Regions from separate parts of the Peribacillus sp. NPDC060253 genome, predicted to be linked through region 2. Evidence: riboswitches for the same ligand, from Rfam matches in the RefSeq annotation. Region 2 holds a riboswitch; the other holds the start of a gene.
What was found. A riboswitch is a leader RNA that binds a small molecule or an ion and turns the genes downstream of it on or off. The one in region 2 is predicted to bind lysine.
Positions count from the first base shown of each region.

Region 1: it holds a riboswitch for lysine, as region 2 does, so the genes downstream of both, ACFWE9_RS03545 (amino acid permease) here and dapA (4-hydroxy-tetrahydrodipicolinate synthase) in region 2, are expected to answer to the same signal.

Region 1 is NZ_JBHXAS010000007.1:67,490-72,686, forward strand. Features, by position in the region: gene ACFWE9_RS03535 (Ger(x)C family spore germination protein) at 1-430, shown strand, start outside; gene ACFWE9_RS03540 (glycoside hydrolase family 13 protein) at 513-2,192, shown strand; gene ACFWE9_RS03545 (amino acid permease) at 2,243-3,694, opposite strand; lysine riboswitch at 3,791-3,974, opposite strand; gene ACFWE9_RS03550 (LacI family DNA-binding transcriptional regulator) at 4,217-5,179, opposite strand.
Region 2 is NZ_JBHXAS010000091.1:13,888-19,084, reverse strand. Features, by position in the region: gene ACFWE9_RS19870 (MFS transporter) at 541-1,734, shown strand; partial or broken gene ACFWE9_RS19865 (IS6 family transposase) at 1,857-2,347, opposite strand; gene ACFWE9_RS19860 (hypothetical protein) at 2,353-2,568, opposite strand; lysine riboswitch at 2,667-2,845, shown strand; gene dapA (4-hydroxy-tetrahydrodipicolinate synthase) at 2,982-3,878, shown strand; gene ACFWE9_RS19850 (D-alanyl-D-alanine carboxypeptidase family protein) at 4,270-5,197, opposite strand, start outside.

The DNA.
Region 1 (5,197 bases), on a different contig from region 2:
TTTATTCAAGGTCCTTAGTGAAAACTTTAAGCTGGGGAGCTATGAGATTAAATGGAAGGAAAATGAATATACAGAAATCAATAACGTGGAATCAAAAGTCCATTATGATATTTCGAATGCAAATCAAAATCCGAAGGTCAGGATTGAAGTGAATTTAAAAGCGAATCTGCTAGAGGTTCAAGGTTATGACTTGGGCAATCCGGTTGACGTGAAAAAAATTGAAGCTAAAGCAGAACATGTCATGGGTGAAAAATTAAATGAGATGGTAACCATGTTTCAGGATAACAATATAGATCCGATTGCACTTGGTGATATGGCTAAAAATAAAACAAGGGATTTCAATCTAAAACATTGGGAGATAGCATATCCTCATATTCCAATTGAAGTGGATCTGGATATTGAAATGATTCAAACGGGAATAGCGGAATAAAAGAAGAATATTCTGAAGTTTTCCTCTTTATAATAGGGGTATTGGTGTAAATGTCAATGCGTTTAAAGAAGGGAGGAAAGGCATGTACAAAACATGGTGGAAAGAGGCAGTTGTGTATCAAGTGTACCCCCGGAGTTTTATGGATAGTAATGGAGATGGGATAGGGGATTTAAATGGCATATTGATGAAACTAGATTATTTACAGGAGTTGGGTGTGAATGTGTTATGGCTCTCACCTGTTTATCAATCTCCTAATGATGATAATGGGTATGATATCAGTGACTATCAATCAATCATGACAGAATTCGGAACCATGACTGATTTTGAATTGTTGCTGAAGGCCGTGCATGAACGAGGAATGAAAATCATAATGGATCTTGTGGTCAATCATTCCTCGGATGAACATTCTTGGTTCATGGAATCCCGATCCTCAAAAGATAATCCAAAGCGTGATTTTTATATTTGGAAACCTGGGAAGAATGGAGCCGAGCCAAATAATTGGGAGTCCATTTTTAAAGGTTCGGCATGGGGATATGATGAAGGAACGGATGAATTTTATTTACATCTATTCAGCAAGAAACAGCCGGATTTAAACTGGGAGAACCCTAAGCTTCGTGAAGAAATCTACAGCATGATGACCTGGTGGTTGGATAAAGGTGTCGATGGTTTTCGGATGGATGTCATCAACTTCCTCTCAAAGGATCAGAGCTATTCAGATGGAACCGTTCATCATGAGAAGAAGTATGGCGATGGAAGTCCTTTTTTCCTGAATGGCCCGCGTATACATGAGTTTTTACAGGAAATCAATCATCGGGTCCTATCTGGATATGACGTGATTACCGTTGGGGAAATGCCAGGCGTCACCCCGGAGGAAGCGCAATTGTTCACAGGAAAAGATCGTAATGAGCTACATATGGTCTTTCAATTCGAACATATGGATTTGGGGGGCGGACCAGCAGGGAAATGGAGTAACGATAAGTGGAAGCTAAGCGATTTAAAGCGTATTCTATCCAAGTGGCAAACTGGTTTAGAGGGCAATGGCTGGAACAGTTTATACTGGAACAACCATGATCAGCCCCGGATTGTCTCAAGGTTTGGGAACGATGGAAAGTACCGTATTGAAAGCGCAAAGATGCTTGCCGCTTGTCTTCATATGCTTCAAGGGACACCATATATATATCAAGGGGAAGAGCTGGGCATGACCAATGTTGCATTTGAAAGCATGGATGAATACCGGGATATCGAAACGCTGAATTCATATGACGAACTCGTCAATTCACATGGCTGGTCAAAAGAGCGGATGATGTCAGCCGTCCATGCTCGCAGCCGGGATAATGCGAGGACACCGATGCAGTGGAATGACTCCCGGAATGCAGGATTCACGAAAGGGATTCCTTGGATTAAGGTTAATCCGAATTTTCCCGAGATTAATGCAGAAAGAGCCTACAATGATCAGAATTCCATTTTTCATTTTTATAAACGTCTTATCCAATTACGCAAACAGCATGAAATCATCGTTTACGGCCGTTTTGAACTGCTCTTGCCCGATGATGAACGAATATTTGCCTATACGAGAACGCTTGATGATGAAAAGCTGCTGGTGCTATGCAACTTTAAAGAGGAGCATGCCTCCTTTTCTTTGCCAGAAGAGCTACATTCCTATTCTAGTACAAGGCTGATCGGCAATTATGAACAGGAGGGAGAGGGGATCTCCATCAAACCTCTGAGTCCATATGAATGTCGTGTTTATCATTTGAAATGAAAAAAGGACATGGTCTCCTTCATTTGAGGAGACCATGTCCTTTTTACGTACTATTTTGATTTAAGATCACATTCCTCAAGGGGAATGATTTTCGTTTTGTGCTTAATTTTATAGCCGAACCATAGGACGAAGAATAGAACCAAGCCAATGTAGGAAACGAACATTGAATTCCAGTCGATCCCGTTGCTGCTGAAAGCCTGATAGCCTTGCCCAATGATAATGATAATACATAGAACAAGTGCGAATATAGGCCCGAATGGGAAGCCTTTGGCCCTGTATGGTAAAGCATTCAAATCAAGGCCTTGAGCTGCGTAGGCTTTGCGGAACCGATAGTGGGCAAGCGCTATCCCGACCCATGTTACGAATCCAGCCATACCTGAAGCATTCAATAACCAGATATAAACGACACCATCTCCGAAAAATGAAGCTGAGAATGCAACGCAGCCAACTAAAGAAGTCACGATAAGTGCATTCACGGGTACTCCTCTTTTATCTAACTTTCCAAGGAATTTTGGCGCTTTCCCATCACGTGCCAAGTCCCAGAGCATACGAGTTGAAGCGTACATGCCAGAGTTACCGGCAGAGAGTACGGATGATAAAATGATCGCGTTCATGATGGATGCTGCAAATGCAAGGCCAGCACGTTCAAATACGAGCGTAAATGGACTGACGGCAACATCTTGACTCAATAAACGTGAATCAGTAAACGGAATGATCATACCAATTACAAAAATGGCAAGGATATAGAATAAAATGATGCGCCAGAAAACGGATCTGATCGCCTTTGGGATATTTTTTTCTGGATCTTCGCTTTCACCAGCCGTCACTCCAAGCAATTCCGTTCCTTGGAACGAGAAACCGGCAGCCATGAAAACGCCTAAGATCGTGAAGAAACCACCGTTAAAGGGGCCATCACCCATAGTGAAATTTGAAAAACCAATTGGGTCATTCCCACCCATGATTCCGAGAATGATCAGAACCCCAGTGATCAAGAAAATGACGACTGTCACGACTTTGATCATAGCAAACCAGAACTCGGCCTCGCCAAAACCTTTAACGGACATATAATTAATAAGAAACATAATGATTAACGCGATACCACTCCAGATAAAGGAAGGACTATCAGGAAACCAGAACTTCATAATTAAGACAACGGCTGCCAATTCGGCGGCAATGGTGATTGCCCAGTTATACCAGTAGTTCCATCCAATCGCAAAACCGAAAGACGGGTCGACGAATTTGGAAGCATAAACACGGAATGAACCGGCCACCGGCATGAACGATGCCATTTCTGCGAGACTTGTCATTAAATAATAAACCATGATGCCGATGACCGCGTATGCCACCAAGGCACCGCCAGGTCCGGCCGAATGAATCGCACCGCCACTTGCTAAAAATAAACCTGTTCCAATCGTTCCACCCAATGAAATCATCATTAAGTGCCGCGCTTTCAGGCTCCTTTTCAATTCAGTAGGGCTTGATGCTTTTTGTGAATTTGACAATTGATGTTACACTCCTTTTTATTGGAAGGGAACGAAATATAAAAAAACAGCAGTCGAAAAAGATCGACGGCTGTTTATAATAAACCCGTTTATCCTTCCGAAGATAGCTCCCCACGTTTTTAGAAAAACGTGACAGTGATGTTCCTGTTCGGTAACACCGCCAGCAAGGATATACATGGAATATACCCAAACTTCGGCAACTTATCCTTTCAAACGGAGTCTTGAATTTTCCAGAATCTCGTCCGTTTTACTTTTATAAGCTGCAGCCTCTAACTCATCGGTAAATGAGGAAGTATTCAATTTTCTTAAATCGTCGCGCCAGCATTGTTGACGTCGTACGATATTACTCAAGATATTCCTGAAATCATTAATTGATTGCTAGTAATTGAGTAAAGTTTACTATATCAAAATTATAAAATATTCTAATAGATATCGCAATCATTATTTTATGTGGTTATTTTTTCCTAGTTCTAGAAGGGTTGGCAAAAGGAAATAATCAAATTGCGACATACAAAAATAACATTAAACGCTCTTTCTTTTTATAAGGGCGTAGTCCAGCTTCACATGTTCGATTACTTCAGGATTCTCAAATAGATCCACTGCCATTTTACCGATCCATTCCAGCGGCAAGGAAATGGTCGTGATGTCGAGCATCTCACTAAGGCTATCATTATTGAAGCCGAGGATGGCGACATCGTTTGGAACTGTTATTCCCGATTTCTTAGCAGTAAGAATGAATCCAGCAGCCGTGTCATCATTAGTGATGATGATAGCTTCCGGTTTATCCATCATCGAATTCCACACCTGAAACAATTGTTCACCGTCTTTGATGTGATAACTGCCTTCAAACTGCCATTCTTTATTGTTTATAAGTTGATGATTTCTCATGATATCATTAAAGGCCTTTGTTCGAAGAAAACTGTTCCTGCTCTTTTTACGGCCGAGACTGTAACCAATCTTCTTATATCCTTTAGCAATCACGTATTCAAGGGCACAGGAAAAGGCTGCATAATGATCTATGCTGATCGACGATAATTCAGCCTGGGCTGTATCTTCACATAAAATAATCGGACCGTATTTTTGATATTCCAATAGGACTTTCATTTCCGAAATTCTTGAACAAACGATAATGCCATCAAGTTGCTTCATTTGCAGCATATTCAACGCTTGAATTTCTTTCTCTCTTTCATAATGGGTTTCAAAGATGACTATATGGCAGCCTATTGCGTTAGCCTGCTTAGTAATTCCGTGCACGATTGCCCCGTAATAGGGGTGATTGGTGAAAGGGATGATAATGCCGATAAGATTCGTTTTGCCCTTCGAAAGATGTATGGCATTGATGTTTCTTGAGTAATTCAAGCGATCGATGGCTTGTAAAACGCTCTCTCTTTTATCAGGGCTTACATATGGATGATTATTCAATACGCGAGACACTGTTGAGACAGATACACCTGCAAATTGAGCGATTTCTTTAATATTTGTCATAGGATCACCGTTTTTTCT
Region 2 (5,197 bases):
TGAATTTTTTGAATTTGTTTTATCAAAAGTGAATGTATCCATATCTAATTATCACTTTCACGGATGTAGCAATATATCATTAAACGAATGGATTGCTTAATTGAAGCAAGCCATAATTTAAAAAGCTAGAGAATAATTAAGTATTCGGGAGATAATTAAAGTATAAAGAGGAAGGGATTAACGTTCTTTATATTTCCCCTTTTAAAATAACATCCTTTAGGATTTTTTCTAGATACTCATAATTCCTTTAATTCCCCAAAGTGTCATCTTCAAAGACGGATTCTGCAAATTAAGAAGTTTGGAGAGGAAATCCTTCGTAGTTGGTAACTTACTTAAGACGGTTAAAGTCGTTCAGATATTACCTTCTCTAAAAGCATGAGCACTCCAAATTTCGGATATGAAAAGAATTCCATTTGTACCCGTTCATAATCAAAGATAACTAAGCAAGGATTTTCCTCGTAAAAATGTTTTATGGTATGATAGTTAGATTGTTTATCACCCCGGTGACACATGTACATTCATCTAAGAAAAGAGGTTTTTATGCACACCACAGAATTAACTAAGCGACATTGGTTGCTCATCTTAACACTTACTTTATTAACATTCGTTCTCGGGACAAGCGAATTTGTTATCGTCGGGATCTTAACCGATATTTCCTCGAGTCTCCATATTACAAATGCAAAAGCAGGCACACTCGTTTCTGCGTTTGCGCTTACGTTTGCTGTTGCCACACCGCTCGTGATGTCGGCAACAAGTCATTTTCCAAAGCGTAGATGGATGTTGTTTTTGATAGGTTCGTTCATCGTCCTGAATGCTTTGTGCGTGTTTTCGACGAGCTACATCATGCTCCTTGCACTTCGGATGATGACGGCGATCGTAACAGGCGTTTTGATTTCACTTGCCATGGTTGTTGCAAGTGAAACCATGCCGATCGCTAAACGCGGACTCGCCATATCATTCGTTTTCGGTGGCTTTACGCTTGCAAACGTGATTGGAGTACCAATAGGCACTGTCATCGCTGAATGGTACGACTGGAATGCATCGTTCCTGTTAACGACTTTTCTCGGAGCTATTGCGTTTTTGGCATCTTTCTTCGTATTGCCTACTATGCAAAGTACCATTCGCAGTTCGATGCGTGATCAATTTTCTTTGTTGACACATCCGCGAATTTTAATGGCTTTTTTCATTCCATCTCTTGGATTTGGAGCGACGTATGCCGTTTATACGTATCTTGTTCCGATCCTGAAAGGAATGGAAGCACCAGGCAGTTCAATCAGTTTGATCTTGTTTGGCTACGGATTCATTTCCATTTTCAGCAACATACTCGCTGGTAAAATTGCCAGCTACAATGCGATCGGACGCCTCCGGTTTGTTTTCCTCGTGCAGGCAATCGTTCTGATCAGTCTATATTGGACGACAAATCATTTTATCATTGGATTGATTAATATTGGCTTGATGTCGTTAATGGCCATCCTTTTAACAACATCCACCCAGCTTTATTTGATAGATCTTGCAGGTATTTATCAACCAAAAGCTACAGGGCTAGCTGCTTCACTGATGCCAGTAGCAAGCAATGTCGGTATCGCCTTTGGTTCCGCACTGGGCGGAGTCGTTTACCATCAGGGAAACTTGCTGAATGTGACATGGGTCGGTGGGCTGGTTGCTATCTTTGCCAGTCTTCTAACTTTCCTAAGTTATCGCTTAGACCAAAAACAACAAAAGAAGGCAGCATAAGAGGATGAAGAAGCAATAAAAAAGCAGTTCTCGTGCAAAAATCACTCGTTAGAAACATAGAGTGTGGTTTCCTTTATATTGAAAAATTATGAAGCTAATCCAAACAATTTATGGATAAATTCTTATTGGTTTTGGGCAAGCTTCACCCTTGATAAACCTGTTTCTTTTTAATCACATGCATGGCTTCTATGCCACTCAGTATGTAAGTAGCTGTACGAAATGATTTCTATCCTTACATCGAACGAACGCGCTTTTTTTATAAAACGATGATCCTGTTCTACCATATTATTGTGATATTTAACTTGCCTTATTTGCATGCCTTCAAGCATGCGATTCTCTTCTTTTAACTCTTGAATCGCTACAGGATAGGCTGGATTTTTATCCACTGTTATGACACAAGGTTTACAAACATGAGAAGTAGCCAAGGCTTTCTTGAAAAGCGCTTAGCTGCTTGTTTATCTCTTGATTCCCTTAGATAAAAATCAATCGCATTCCCTTCTGAATCGACTGCACGATATAAATAAATCCATTGACCTTTTACTTTGATATACGTTTCATCAACTATTCAAGAGTCATTTGTTGGCTTAAGATGACGACGTACTCTTTTATCTAATATTGTTAGACCATTTTAAACCTGTATTGATTATCAAGACCAATTCCACCTAATAAACTATTAGCGAGTGTCTCGCTTTGCTCAATTTTTTCTGATAGTATAGTAGATTGAATCAATGGAGTTCTACTTACAATTGAAGCGATTCGTTTTCTTGCTTCCCAAACGTCACGGAAAAAGATGAATCCAGCCCAATACCGCAGCCATTTCCATCGATTATCCATGTATTCTTAATAAAATATTTCTAAATTAGCCTTGCAACAGAATGGATTATCTGCTATATTACAGTCAATTAAATATTTTCTTACTTCATACTTTTTGAAGTGAGGATAGAGGAGCAAAGACCATTAGTACACATTTTGAGGAGAATGAGATCCTATGACTAGTGTGGAAAGGGGAATTTGCCGAAGCGGAAAGAATCTCATATTCTTGAAGCTGGTTCTGCTATTGAATAAATACAGGACTGTCATATAGGAAACTATATGGAGGGCTATCTTACGCACCGAAACGATTTTTTTGATAAATATTGTTTCTACTGCAGCAGCGAATCCTCGTTGTTGCTTTTTTGCGTTTACTCCTGAATGGCCCTAACCACCTCTGAGTTTTTCAAAAAAATTATACAAAAGGGTGTGAAGTTATGAATTTTGGCCAAGTATTAACCGCAATGGTTACCCCGTTTAATCATAATAATGAGGTTGATTTTTATGCTACGAGAACGTTAGTAAATTATTTAATTGCTAATGGTTCTGATGGATTAGTTATAGCTGGTACAACCGGAGAGTCTCCTACATTAACAGCAGAAGAGAAAGTAGATTTATTCAAAGTTGTTGTAGAAGTTGTTGATGGAAGAGTTCCAGTCATAGCTGGAACTGGCTCAAATAACACGAAAGCTTCTATCAGCTTAACAAGGCAAGCAGAGGCAGCAGGAGTCGACGGAGTTATGCTCGTTACCCCATACTATAACAAGCCGTCTCAAGAAGGATTATTTCAGCACTTTAATGCTATTGCCCAATCAACATCATTACCTGTAATGCTTTATAATATCCCAGGACGAAGTGTTGTAAACATGTCAGTAGAGACGATTGTTCGTCTCTCAAAAATCAACAATATTGTGGCATTAAAAGAAGCAAGTGGTGACTTAGATGCCATGGCACAAATCATTAGCGAAACAACTAGTGATTTTACTTTGTACAGCGGCGATGATGGATTAACAATACCGGTTTTAGCCATCGGTGGAACAGGCATTGTTTCGGTTTCTTCACACATAATTGGTAATGAAATGCAAGAAATGATTAATAGCTTCAAAAATGGTGATGTCCGTGGTGCTGCTTCCATACATCGTAATCTTCTTCCAATTATGAAAGCATTATTTGCTGCACCAAGCCCATCACCGGTAAAATCAGCATTAAATATGCGAGGGCTAAATGTTGGCGGTGTCCGCTTACCATTGCTCCCTTTAAACAACGAAGAAAAAACAGCTCTACAAATAGCTCTACAACCTAGTAACGTAGAATCTGTGTTATTAAAATATTAAAGCGAGACTTAAATACCGACTTTCTAATTAAAGACCATAATAAACGGGATAAGTTTATAAAAAGCAGTGCAACTTCGAAAGAAGTGCACTGCTTTTTGATTGTTTGCTCGACTTAGGGCTTAAACTAGTAGAAATAGCTCGTGGTTATAAGCTTAACGATATTATTGAGTCAACTGAACCAGCATTAATTATAGATCCTGACCTTTAATTCACCGCGATTTGCCAAACGAAATAACCTATCTAACTTTATGGGGTCAGATCAATCTTTACTGGTCGACCTTTTAATACGAACGCATCTGTTAGTTCATTAATAATAGGTGTACTCCACACTTTAGTGGCTATTTCAGGAAAAATAGCAGCAACGCCTCTGAATGCCAGTCGTTGAGTTTCTTTAGTAACGAGTTCTAATCCTACTTCTTTTTTTTCTGCTTTTCTTTAGAAAAAACGTTATCAGAATGGTAAGAATGACACAGGGGACCCATTCTAGAGATAAGACAGAAAATTTATTAGTTTCTTCATTGATTGCTTCTTTTTTAATCGAAGCAGGCACTTCTGTTTTCCTAACATCAGCCACTTTTTTAAGGTCAAAAGATTCTATGGCCGTCCCTTCTTGGTTCATGATTGAGAGAATACCATCATTACCGGTTTTAAGACTAGGTTCATCACTAGTTAAATATGTATAGTATAAGTCTTCATTCAGCTTGTAGGATTTAGAGTGGTCAGCTGAATAAAATATGTTATTTTTATCTATTTTGGCGGATTTAAAGTTTGCAAAGCCATTGCTGAATAGCAGCTCAGTATCAGAGTAGGCTTCCTTGTCTGAAGGAGCTTTAAGGGTAACGGCAATCAAGTCCTGTTCTCCTCTAGTAGCAGTAGAAATCAGGGTATATCCCGACTTACTAACGAAACCGGTTTTCCCACCTGTGATTCCCTCATAGGGAATTTCGCCTTTTAACATTTGATGATGGGTAACTAAAGTTGTGTCCCATGTTTTCACTTCCCATGGTAAATCCTTATTCCCCAAATATTCACGGAAGGTTTCATTTTTCATTGCATATTGGGTAATTTTTGCAAGGTCATGTGCTGTGGTTACATGGTTCTTGTCAAACAATCCATGAGGGTTCGTAAAATGAGTATCGGTGACGTTTACTTCTTTTCTTAAAAACTCATTCAAGTCCTCCATGAACTTTTTCTCACTACCAGACATATGCTCGGCTATTGCTATAGCTCCATCATTTCCTGAGTTGATTAGCGTACCGGCAATTAATTTGGAAAGCTCTATCTCCTCCCCAGGTACAATGAATAACGAAGAGCCTTCT